3 regions of the Streptomyces sp. NPDC111516 genome follow, and region 2 is predicted to be linked to each of the others. Evidence: riboswitches for the same ligand, from Rfam matches in the RefSeq annotation. Region 2 holds a riboswitch; each other region holds the start of a gene.
What was found. Region 2 has a riboswitch for cyclic di-AMP ahead of ACZ7L9_RS29310 (transglycosylase family protein). Riboswitches for the same ligand answer to the same signal wherever they lie in the genome.

Region 1 (3,265 bases), on a different contig from region 2:
GGTTCACCGCATTGAGCGATAGATATATGCATATCTTGGTGGATCGCCGCCAGAGGGGGCAGCATCAGTGGCAATCTGGCGCGAAGCGCAACCGGGTCCGATCGCGAGTCGGTCCGGGTGGGAAAGGGACGGCTCGCCATGGCAGACCACCAAGAAGCAAGCATCACTCTGCCGAGCGAGCCGGTGTCGGTCGCGGCGGCCCGGAGATATGTGGACCGGGTACTCACCGAATGGGGCCTGGCCACCGCCACGGAGTTCGCCGACGGCATCCGGCTCATCGTTTCGGAACTCGCGACCAACGCCGTCCAGCACACCTTCGGACAGTCGCCCACCTTCACCGTGGACCTGAGGCTGGAGCGGGAGGAGCAGCTGCATCTGGGGGTGACGGACAGTCACCCGCGCTGGCCCCGGCGGCTGCCCGCCGCCGTTCAGCAGGACAACGGACGGGGCATGGTGATCATCCGCTCTCTGGCCAAGGAGTGCGGAGGCCGGCTCACTGTCACCCCCACCGCCGACGGCGGCAAGACGGTCTGGATCGCGCTCCCGTGGAGCATCCCCGTACAGAACTGACCGGCCTTCCGATCTGCCCCGTTCCCCGGGCAGGCCGACGGCTACGCCTCGCTCGCTGATCGAACACCCGGGATGCCGCGCTAGATTGACGGACCGATTCTTGTCCATAGGCAGTTGGAGACCCTCGGTGACCGAAGTTGTGGTGTTTCACCATGCTCAGGGCCTCACCTCGGGCGTGACCGCCTTTCCCGACGAACTGCGCGGTGACGGGTTCGCCGTGCGTACGCCCGACCTGTACGACGGCCGTACCTTCGACACCCTGGAGGCGGACTGGTGTACGCGGAACAGATCGGCGTCGAGGCACTCGGTGACGGCCGGTTCCACGTCCGGGTGGGCGCGACGGAAGGCGCTCAGGACCGGCGGAAACAGATGGACGCCCGCGGTGGTGAACGTACCGACGCGCAGACGTCCGCCGGAGAGCCCGGAGAGGTGGGCCAGCTCATGGCGGGCCTGGTCCATCTCGTCGAGGATCCGTCGTGCGCGTCCGACCAGCAGCTCGCCGGCGGCTGTGAGGTGGGCCCCTCAGTGGCGGCGGACCAGCAGCGCGGCGCCCGCCTCCCGCTCCAGTTCGGCGGGCTGCTGGGAGAGGGCGCAGGCGCGGTAGCGGCTCCCGAGGGCCTTGCTGCTTGCGACGATCGTCGTGCTGCTCACGTTGGTCTGGTTCCACGCCGTGGCGCTCCTGGTGGACCGGATGGGCCGGTGGCTGCGCAGGCCGCGTACCTCCCGCGCCATCGAGGGCGGCAGTGGCACGGCGCTCACCGCGTTGGGGCCGGTGCCGGCGTCCGGCCCTCTGCTGCACTGAGGTTCTCAGCTGCGCTGAGACCGCGTCAGCGGACCCGACCGTAAGAGACGCGCTTCGTCCAGATCTTCTCCAGCCGGACCACCGCACCGGTCCTCGGTGAGTGCCAGATCTTGCCGTGACCGGCGTAGATCCCCACGTGGTAGACGAAGCGGCCGGAGTGGAAGAAGACCAGATCGCCGCGTTGCCTGTGCGAGGCCGGGATATGACGAGTCTTGTTGTACTGCTGCTGGGCCGTGCGGGGGAGCTTCTTGCCCGCCTTCCTGAACGAATAGACCGTCAGCCCCGAGCAGTCGAAGCGGTTGGGGCCGATGGCCCCCCATCTGTACGGCGATCCCTTCTTGGACGCGGCGACCTTGAGCGCCTTCATGGAGAGGGGCGCCGCTTGGGCCTCCGTTGTGGCGCCCGGGGCGAGCATGGTGCCGCCGACGGCGGCCAGAGTCAGAACCGAGGCCGTACCGGCCCGGGCGAGCAGAGACGGGACATGAACCTGCGCAGTCATGCGCAACCCTTCGTCAGCCGCCTGTGAAGGATGACCTGTCGGGTTCGGGCTGGCGAAGTTGCCCGGCCGCGCTCGGCGGCTTCACCCCGAGGGCCGACCGGAGATCCGGTCGACCCGTTGTGCTCGGGTCCTCCACTCCTGCCGATCCACTTTTGTCGACCAGACATCCGGACGGCGGCAGGACTCGGCGTCCGCCCGGACCGCCCCGTCGCTGTGGCGGGGGCTTGTCGTCCCAGGGATCTTGACTCACCGACTGCCGGATTTCCGAGGAGGAACGACGAATTGTGTGGCTCCTCACGGATGACCCGTTCGGGTGGAGCCGACGGTTTCGGGAGTGCTGACGGTCATTCGGACCGGTCCCCGTACCAGGGGTGGAATCGCAGATTCCGCTCATTGCCCGCCCGGAGAACGCAAGTGGAGAATTCCCTCATGAGAGGAAGTTTCTACGCCGAAAGAGCGAGGAATTTTGATGTGACCACCGGGCGTGTCGCGAAGGGGAGTTGGGTGCCTCCTTCCGGGTGGGGGCAGGGGAGCCGGCTGGTCCCGACCGGCCTGGCGACGAAAGGGTTGATCAACTCGCCGGAGCGGGGGGCAGGGTGACGCGTCCGGCCCGCCGTTCCCCGTCCAGCACCCGCAGCGCCCGGACCAGGGTGGCGGCGTGGATCTGTGCTTCGCCGCGCTCGTGCATCAACGCGAGGGCGTCCCGCAGCGCACCCGCCCGTGAGGCCAGTGCCTGCGCGGCCCGCAGTGCGCCGTAGGTGTCGCTGCCGCGGGCCGGATTGATCCGGCCCAGCTGGTCGAGGACTTCGAGATAGCGGTCGATGAACTCGCCCTCGGCGCACGTCAGTGCGGGCAATGGTGGCAACTCGGATGGCGGCACAGGGCGTTCACCGCGCGCCGTGCGACGGGAGCGACGACTTCCGGTTCTCCACGATGTGGTCCACCAGTCCGTACGCCTTGGCGCCCGAGGCGTCGAGGATGAGATCGCGCTCGATGTCGGTGGCGATCTGTTCGGCGCCGCGGCCGGTATGGCGGGCCAGCAGCGTGGTGAGCATCTCTTGGACCCGCTCCAACTCCCTCGCCTCGATCTCCAGATCGGACGGCTGGCCCTGCACCGGCTCGGTGAGCTCGGGCTGCTGAACGACGACCCGCGCCCCGGGCAGTGCGTGCCGCCTGCCGGGAGCGCCCGCCGCGAGCAGCACCGACGCGCAGGAACCTGCCTGGCCGAGGCAGTAGGTCTCCACCTCGCAGGTGAGGTACTCCATCGTGTCGTAGATCGCCGACATGGCCCCGAACGAGCCGCCGGGGGAGTTGATGTAGAGGGAGATGGGCCGGTCCGGGGCGGCGTGTTCCAGGTACATGAACTGGGCGACCAGATCGTTGGCCGCGGTGTC
Region 2 (3,265 bases):
GTCGCCGCGGGCGTGACGGGATCGGCCATCGCCATCCCACTGCTCGGCGCGGCCGGCGCGCACGCGGCCGACGCCACGACCTGGGACCGGGTGGCCGAGTGCGAGAGCGGCGGCATGTGGAGCGCCGACCTCGGCAACGGCTTCTACGGCGGCCTGCAGTTCTCACAGGAGACCTGGAAGGCGTACGGCGGTGAGGCGTACGCCGAGCGCGCCGACCTCGCCAGCCGCGCGCAGCAGATAGCCGTGGCCGAGAAGGTCCTGGAGGACCAGGGTCCGCGGGCCTGGCCCAGCTGCGCGGTCATCTCCGGCCTCGCGGAGGACGGGACGCTGCCAGGCGTCGATCCCGGGGTCGCGCCCTCCTCCGAGCCGACGCGGAGCACGAAGCCGGCTGACGGCGCGTCGGCGTCCCCGTCCGATGACGCCACGCCGTCGGACAGGGCCTCGGGCGCCACGGACAGGACGGGCGGTTCGAAGCGCTCGGACGGTGCCCACGGGTCGGCTGGCCGGACCGGGACCCCCGCGAAGCGTTCGGCCACCGAGTCGGCCGCCCCGTCCTCCGACGCGCCCGAACTACCCGATACGCGAGATTCATCCGATTCCTCCGGCCGTACGGGTGGCAAACACCGCGGCGCACCGGCCCCCGAGGGGAGTCGGGGCGCGGACGGCAGCCTCGATCGTGAGTCGGGTCGCCACGCCTCCCGTGGCGACGGTGACACACGCGATGCGGGCGCGTCGGCCGCCGATGGCACGTACACCGTCCGCCCCGGCGACAACCTCTGGGCGATTGCTGACGCACAGAAAGTTCCTGGTGGCTGGCCTGCGCTCTATGAGACCAACAGAGGTGCCGTCGGCTCCGACCCGGACCTCGTCCTCCCCGGCCAGCGTCTCGATCTCGGCGTGAAGGCCGAGTGAGGGCGGTCTGAAAATCGGCTAAAAGAGCCCCAAAAATCGGGGTAGTTCAGAGGCCTATGTCCGCTTATGCGTAAGTGAGACATGGGTCTCTTTGTGTCAATTGGCGTGTCGCGCCCGGGGAGTCCTGTCGTATCGCCCCCCACCTGCGAAAACGACGGTTCCTCACATGCAAGTAAGGGCTGATTGTCTGATGTGTCCGTCTTTGAAAGTGGGGGTTGCCTATGTTTACGGTCGGAACCGCTCGCACCGCGGGCCCCGTCGACCGTCACGCCGAATCCTGCCGTCGGTCGAAGGGAACAGACGCGTAAAGCGCCGTAGGCAGGAGCGGGGGACCCAGGTAGGCGCCGGGCCCGATCGTCGAAGGACGCATCAGGACCGGCTTGGGGTGAAGTCGCGTGCTAGGACGTGCGACCGGGCAACTCACTTGGCCCGAACCCGACAGCTCACCTCGTAGGCGTCGGTGAGGAGAAGTTCCATGCTGCTTTCCAGCAAGGGCAAGCACCGCCGCCCGTCCAAGGCTGTCCGTGTCGCCACGCTCGCCGGTGTCGCCGGTGCCGCCGTGGCCGTTCCGCTGATGGGTGCGACCGGCGCCTCCGCCGCCTCCGTCGCCACCTGGGACGCCGTTGCCCAGTGCGAGTCGGGTGGTAACTGGTCCATCAACACCGGCAATGGCTACTACGGCGGTCTGCAGTTCTCGCAGTCCAGCTGGGCCGCCGCCGGCGGTACGCAGTACGCCCCCCGTGCCGACCTGGCCACCAAGGCCCAGCAGATCGCCACCGCAGAGAAGCTCCTCGCCATGCAGGGTCCGGGCGCCTGGGGCTGTGCCGGAGCCGGCAACCTGACCAACGACGGTGTGAACCCGGGCGTCGACACCGGCTCCTCCTCGAACTCCGGCGCCACCAAGCAGCAGAGCGCCCCGGCCGCACCGAAGCGGGCCGAGCGCACCGAGGCCCCCGCCGCCACCCGCTCGGACCGCTCCGCCGCCCCGCAGGCCGAGTCGAAGAAGACCGTCACCACCCCGACCGGCCAGAAGGTCAAGAAGGGTGACGGCGAGTACAAGGTCGCCTCCGGCGACTCCCTGAGCAAGATCGCCGCCGACCACAAGGTCGAGGGCGGCTGGCAGCGGCTGTTCGAGCTGAACAAGGACATCGTCAAGGACGCGGACCTGATCTACCCGGGTCAGCAGCTGCACCTGACCAAGTAGTCCAGGACCTCTCCTCCCCGAGCACCCCGGCCCGGCGCGCATTCCCCCGTATGCGCCGGGCCGGGGTTTCCTGTGTCGCGCGCCACCCCTGCGTGACGCTTCACCTCTGTGTGATCGTTCAACTGTTGTAGTTACTGACCAGTAAAATTCTGACGGTTTGTCCGGCGGTGCGCGCCCTTGGGTCGTTTTTCGTCCCAGGGGTCGGGCGGTCGTCCGACTGATCGGGCCGGGCCGGTTAGGCTCTTGTCGCAAGGCCAAAGTGACCCTGCACAACCAGTGTCATATCCCAGAAGGAGATGCCTCGTGCCGTCCATCGACGTCGTCGTAGCCCGGGAAATCCTCGACTCCCGGGGGAACCCCACGGTCGAGGTCGAGGTTGGCCTCGACGACGGCAGCACGGGCCGTGCTGCCGTGCCGTCCGGCGCCTCCACCGGTGCGTTCGAGGCCATTGAGCTTCGCGACGGTGACCCCAACCGCTACCAGGGCAAGGGCGTGGAGAAGGCCGTCCTCGCCGTGATCGAGCAGATCGGCCCGGAGCTCGTCGGTTACGACGCGACCGAGCAGCGGCTGATCGACCAGGCGATGTTCGACCTGGACGCCACCGAGAACAAGGGCTCGCTCGGCGCCAACGCCATCCTCGGCGTCTCGCTGGCCGTGGCCCACGCCGCCTCCGAGGCCTCGGACCTGCCGCTCTTCCGCTACCTCGGCGGCCCGAACGCGCACCTGCTGCCCGTTCCGATGATGAACATCCTCAACGGCGGGTCGCACGCCGACTCCAACGTGGACATCCAGGAGTTCATGATCGCCCCGATCGGCGCGGAGTCCTTCTCCGAGGCCCTGCGCTGGGGTGCCGAGGTCTACCACACGCTGAAGAAGGTCCTGAAGACCAAGGGACTTTCGACCGGTCTCGGCGACGAGGGCGGCTTCGCGCCGAACCTGGAGTCGAACCGCGCCGCCCTCGACCTCATCGTCGAGGCCATCAAGGAAGCCGGCTACGTCCCGGGCAAGGACATCGCGCTCGCGCTCGACGTCGCCGCGTCCGAGTTCTACAAGGACGGCACGTACGAGTTCGAGGGCAAGTCCCGCTCGGCCGCCGAGATGACGGAGTACTACGAGGAGCTCGTCTCCGCCTACCCGCTGGTCTCCATC
Region 3 (3,265 bases), on a different contig from region 2:
TCGAAGACCCGGGACTGCGCGTTCGTACGGTAGAAGACCGCGACGTCGCCTGCCTTGGCGTCGCCCGCGTCGGTCAGCCGGTCGATCTCGTCGGCGACGAACTGCGCCTCGTCGTGCTCGGTGTCGGCGACATAGCCGGTGATCCGGGCGCCGGTGCCGGCGTTCGTCCAGAGGTTCTTGGGGCGGCGGCTCTCGTTGCGCTCGATGACCGCGTTGGCGGCGGACAGGATCGTCTGCGTGGAGCGGTAGTTCTGCTCCAGCAGGATCGTGGTCGCGTCCGGGTAGTCCTCCTCGAACTGGAGGATGTTGCGGATGGTCGCGCCGCGGAAGGCGTAGATCGACTGGTCCGCGTCACCGACGACGCACAGCTCGGCGGGGGCGTCGCCCTCGCCGACCGGGCCGACCAGTTCGCGTACGAGGGTGTACTGGGCGTGGTTGGTGTCCTGGTACTCGTCGACGAGGACGTGCCGGAACCGGCGGCGGTAGTGCTCCGCGACGTCGGGGAACGCCTGGAGCAGGTGGACCGTCGTCATGATGATGTCGTCGAAGTCCAGCGCGTTGGCCTCGCGCAGCCGGGACTGGTACATCGCGTAGGCCTGGGCGAGGGTCTTCTCGAAACCGTCCGCGGCCTGGCCGGCGAAGGTCTCCTCGTCGATCAGCTCGTTCTTCAGGTTGGAGACCTTCGCCGTGAACGACTTCGGCGGGAAGCGCTTCGGGTCGAGGTCCAGATCGCGGCAGACCAGGGCCATCAGCCGCTTGGAGTCGGCGGCGTCGTAGATCGAGAACGATGACGTGAAGCCGAGCTTCTTCGACTCGCGGCGCAGGATGCGTACGCACGCGCTGTGGAAGGTCATGACCCACATGGCGTTGGCGCGTGGTCCGACGAGCTGCTCGACGCGCTCCTTCATCTCGCCCGCGGCCTTGTTGGTGAAGGTGATCGCCAGGATCTGGCCGGGGTGCACCCCGCGCTCGGCAAGGAGGTGGGCGATCCGGTGGGTCAGCACCCGCGTCTTGCCGGAGCCCGCCCCGGCCACGATGAGCAGCGGGGAGCCCGCGTGGACCACGGCGGCGCGCTGCTCGGTGTTCAGCCCGTCGAGGAGCGCCGCCGGGTCGATGACGGGGCGGTGCGCGCCGTCGCGGTAGTACTCCTCCCTGGGCGGCGGGGGCCCGTCGAATACGCCCGCGAAGAGGTCCTCCGGCACCGCTTCGGGTGCGGGGTCCTCGGGGGGCGGCGGGGGCTCTTCCTCCGAGTGCTGGAGGCCGGCCAGGAAGCTGTCGTCAAAGAGGCTGCTCATCGCTTGTCGAGTCTAGGCCGCCGCACCGACACACGACGGCCGCATGCCGAACCGGACCCGGGCCGCATGACCGACCCCGCCCCGCTACCGGGCACGCAAAGAGAGCGGGCACCCACTCCGGGTGAGGAATTCCGGGCCCCCGGCCGCCCTTGCCGCCCCACTTCGCCGAGGTCACGAAAATGTATCGGGCATATCGAACATCAACCTTCACAGCCGCACCATGGGTTGGCTAGCGTGCTCGTCCGGGCGGCCCGTACCCCCTGAGGCGAACCACGCCGAGCGGGCGCCCACGCCGAATCCGGGCTGCCCTCGCGGGAGTCCGGAACCGGGGACCCACACGCAGCACCGGGGTGAATCGGTCCTTGCCCCCACGCGGACCGTAGGGCAGCCTTCCGTTCCGCCCGAACCCGACAGCTAACCCGGTAGGCGGTCCACGGAAGGAGATGCCGGCCTTGGCGTCGCATCGCAAACCGCGCACCCGGGTGCGCACCACCACACCGGCCGTCGGGCTCACGACGGCGGCACTGGCGTCCGTGACCCTGCTCTCCACGCAGAGCGCGATGGCCGCCCCCGCCCCGAAACCCAGCATCGAGGACGTCCAGAAGAAGGTCGACGACCTCTACCGGCAGGCGGGCACCGCGACCCAGCAGTACAACCAGGCGAAGGAAGCCGCCGCCACCCAGCGCACCAAGGTCGACGCCCTGCTGAATGATGTCGCCCAGCGCGCCGACCAGCTCAACGACGCCCGCAGGACGCTCGGCACGTACGCGGCCGCGCAGTACCGCAGCGGCACCATCGCGCCGAGCGCCACCTTCTTCCTGGCCGACGACCCGCAGTCGTACTTCGACCAGAACCAGCTGATGGACCGGATGACCAGCCGGCAGCAGAAGGCGATCACGGACTTCCGTACGCAGCAGACCAAGGCGGCGAAGAAGCGGGCCGAAGCGGTACAGAGCCTGGAGACGCTGACCACGACGCAGACCACGCTGCGCACCAGCAAGCAGGACGTCCAGAAGAAGCTGGGCGAGGCACGCGCGTTGCTGTCGAAACTGACCGTCGAGGAGAAGGCGCGGCTCGCGGCGCTGGAGCGGAAGAAGGAGGCGGAGGCCCGGCGCAAGGCGGAGGAACTGGCCAAGCAGCAGGCCGCCGCCAAGGCGGAGGCGGACCGTAAGGCCGCAGAGGCCGCGAAGGAAGCAAATTCCGGCAGCGGTACGAGCACGGGCACCGGCACGGGCACCGGCACGGGCACCGGCTCGGACAGCAGCGCCACCACCAAGGCGGAGAAGGTCCTCGCCTTCGCCCGGGCCCAGATCGGCAAGCCGTACGTCTGGGGCGCGACGGGCCCGTCCTCGTACGACTGCTCCGGGCTCACCCAGGCGGCGTGGAAGGCCGCGGGCGTCGGCATCCCGCGCACCACGTGGGACCAGGTGAAAACAGGCACCCGGGTCGCGACGGCGGACCTGCGCCCGGGCGACCTCGTCTTCTTCTACGACGACATCAGCCACGTCGGCATCTACAAGGGCGACGGGATGATGATCCACGCGCCGAAGCCGGGAGCGAATGTGCGCGAGGAGTCGATCTACTACATGCCGATCTACGGCAGCGTGCGGCCGGCGTAGCGGTTCGCGTGGCCGTCGGCCGGGGCGCGGGCCGCGCCCCGGCCGACGCAGGACCCGGGTCCGGCTCAGGCCCCGGCTCTCAGGACAGCGGCCCCAGGTCTCGGTTTCTCAGGTCCAGAGCGTGGCGATGAAGATGTTGGCGAGCGTCAGCCCGCCCACGGCCGAGAAGGCACCCTTGTCGACCTTCTCCTCGTCCCGCTTGATGTAGACCAGCGCGAGTATGACGACCAGGAACAGCAGCTTGACCCCGATCTTGATGTTGTTCACGGTGTTGCCGTCGGCCTGGTTGAGCCCGACCAGCGCGACACCGGTGACCAGCATCGTCAGCGCGCCGTGCAGCATCGCCGGGAC

Region 1: linked by a shared signal. The riboswitch ahead of ACZ7L9_RS25140 (C40 family peptidase) and the one ahead of ACZ7L9_RS29310 (transglycosylase family protein) in region 2 are both predicted to bind cyclic di-AMP.
Region 3: linked by a shared signal. The riboswitch ahead of ACZ7L9_RS11600 (C40 family peptidase) and the one ahead of ACZ7L9_RS29310 (transglycosylase family protein) in region 2 are both predicted to bind cyclic di-AMP.

Annotation. Positions count from the first base shown of each region.
Region 1 covers NZ_JBVKBV010000015.1:10,544-13,808, reverse strand. Annotated here, with positions in the region: gene ACZ7L9_RS25155 (ATP-binding protein) at 139-570, shown strand; partial or broken gene ACZ7L9_RS25150 (LysR family transcriptional regulator) at 727-1,221, opposite strand; partial or broken gene ACZ7L9_RS25145 (LysE family translocator) at 1,178-1,372, shown strand; gene ACZ7L9_RS25140 (C40 family peptidase) at 1,398-1,871, opposite strand; cyclic di-AMP (ydaO/yuaA leader) riboswitch at 1,875-2,039, opposite strand; gene ACZ7L9_RS25135 (hypothetical protein) at 2,443-2,751, opposite strand; gene ACZ7L9_RS25130 (ATP-dependent Clp protease proteolytic subunit) at 2,759-3,265, opposite strand, start outside.
Region 2 covers NZ_JBVKBV010000020.1:95,899-99,163, reverse strand. Annotated here, with positions in the region: gene ACZ7L9_RS29315 (transglycosylase family protein) at 1-912, shown strand, start outside; cyclic di-AMP (ydaO/yuaA leader) riboswitch at 1,213-1,384, shown strand; gene ACZ7L9_RS29310 (transglycosylase family protein) at 1,388-2,116, shown strand; gene eno (phosphopyruvate hydratase) at 2,420-3,265, shown strand, end outside.
Region 3 covers NZ_JBVKBV010000004.1:279,812-283,076, reverse strand. Annotated here, with positions in the region: gene pcrA (DNA helicase PcrA) at 1-1,295, opposite strand, end outside; cyclic di-AMP (ydaO/yuaA leader) riboswitch at 1,576-1,740, shown strand; gene ACZ7L9_RS11600 (C40 family peptidase) at 1,739-2,914, shown strand; gene ACZ7L9_RS11595 (hypothetical protein) at 3,023-3,265, opposite strand, start outside.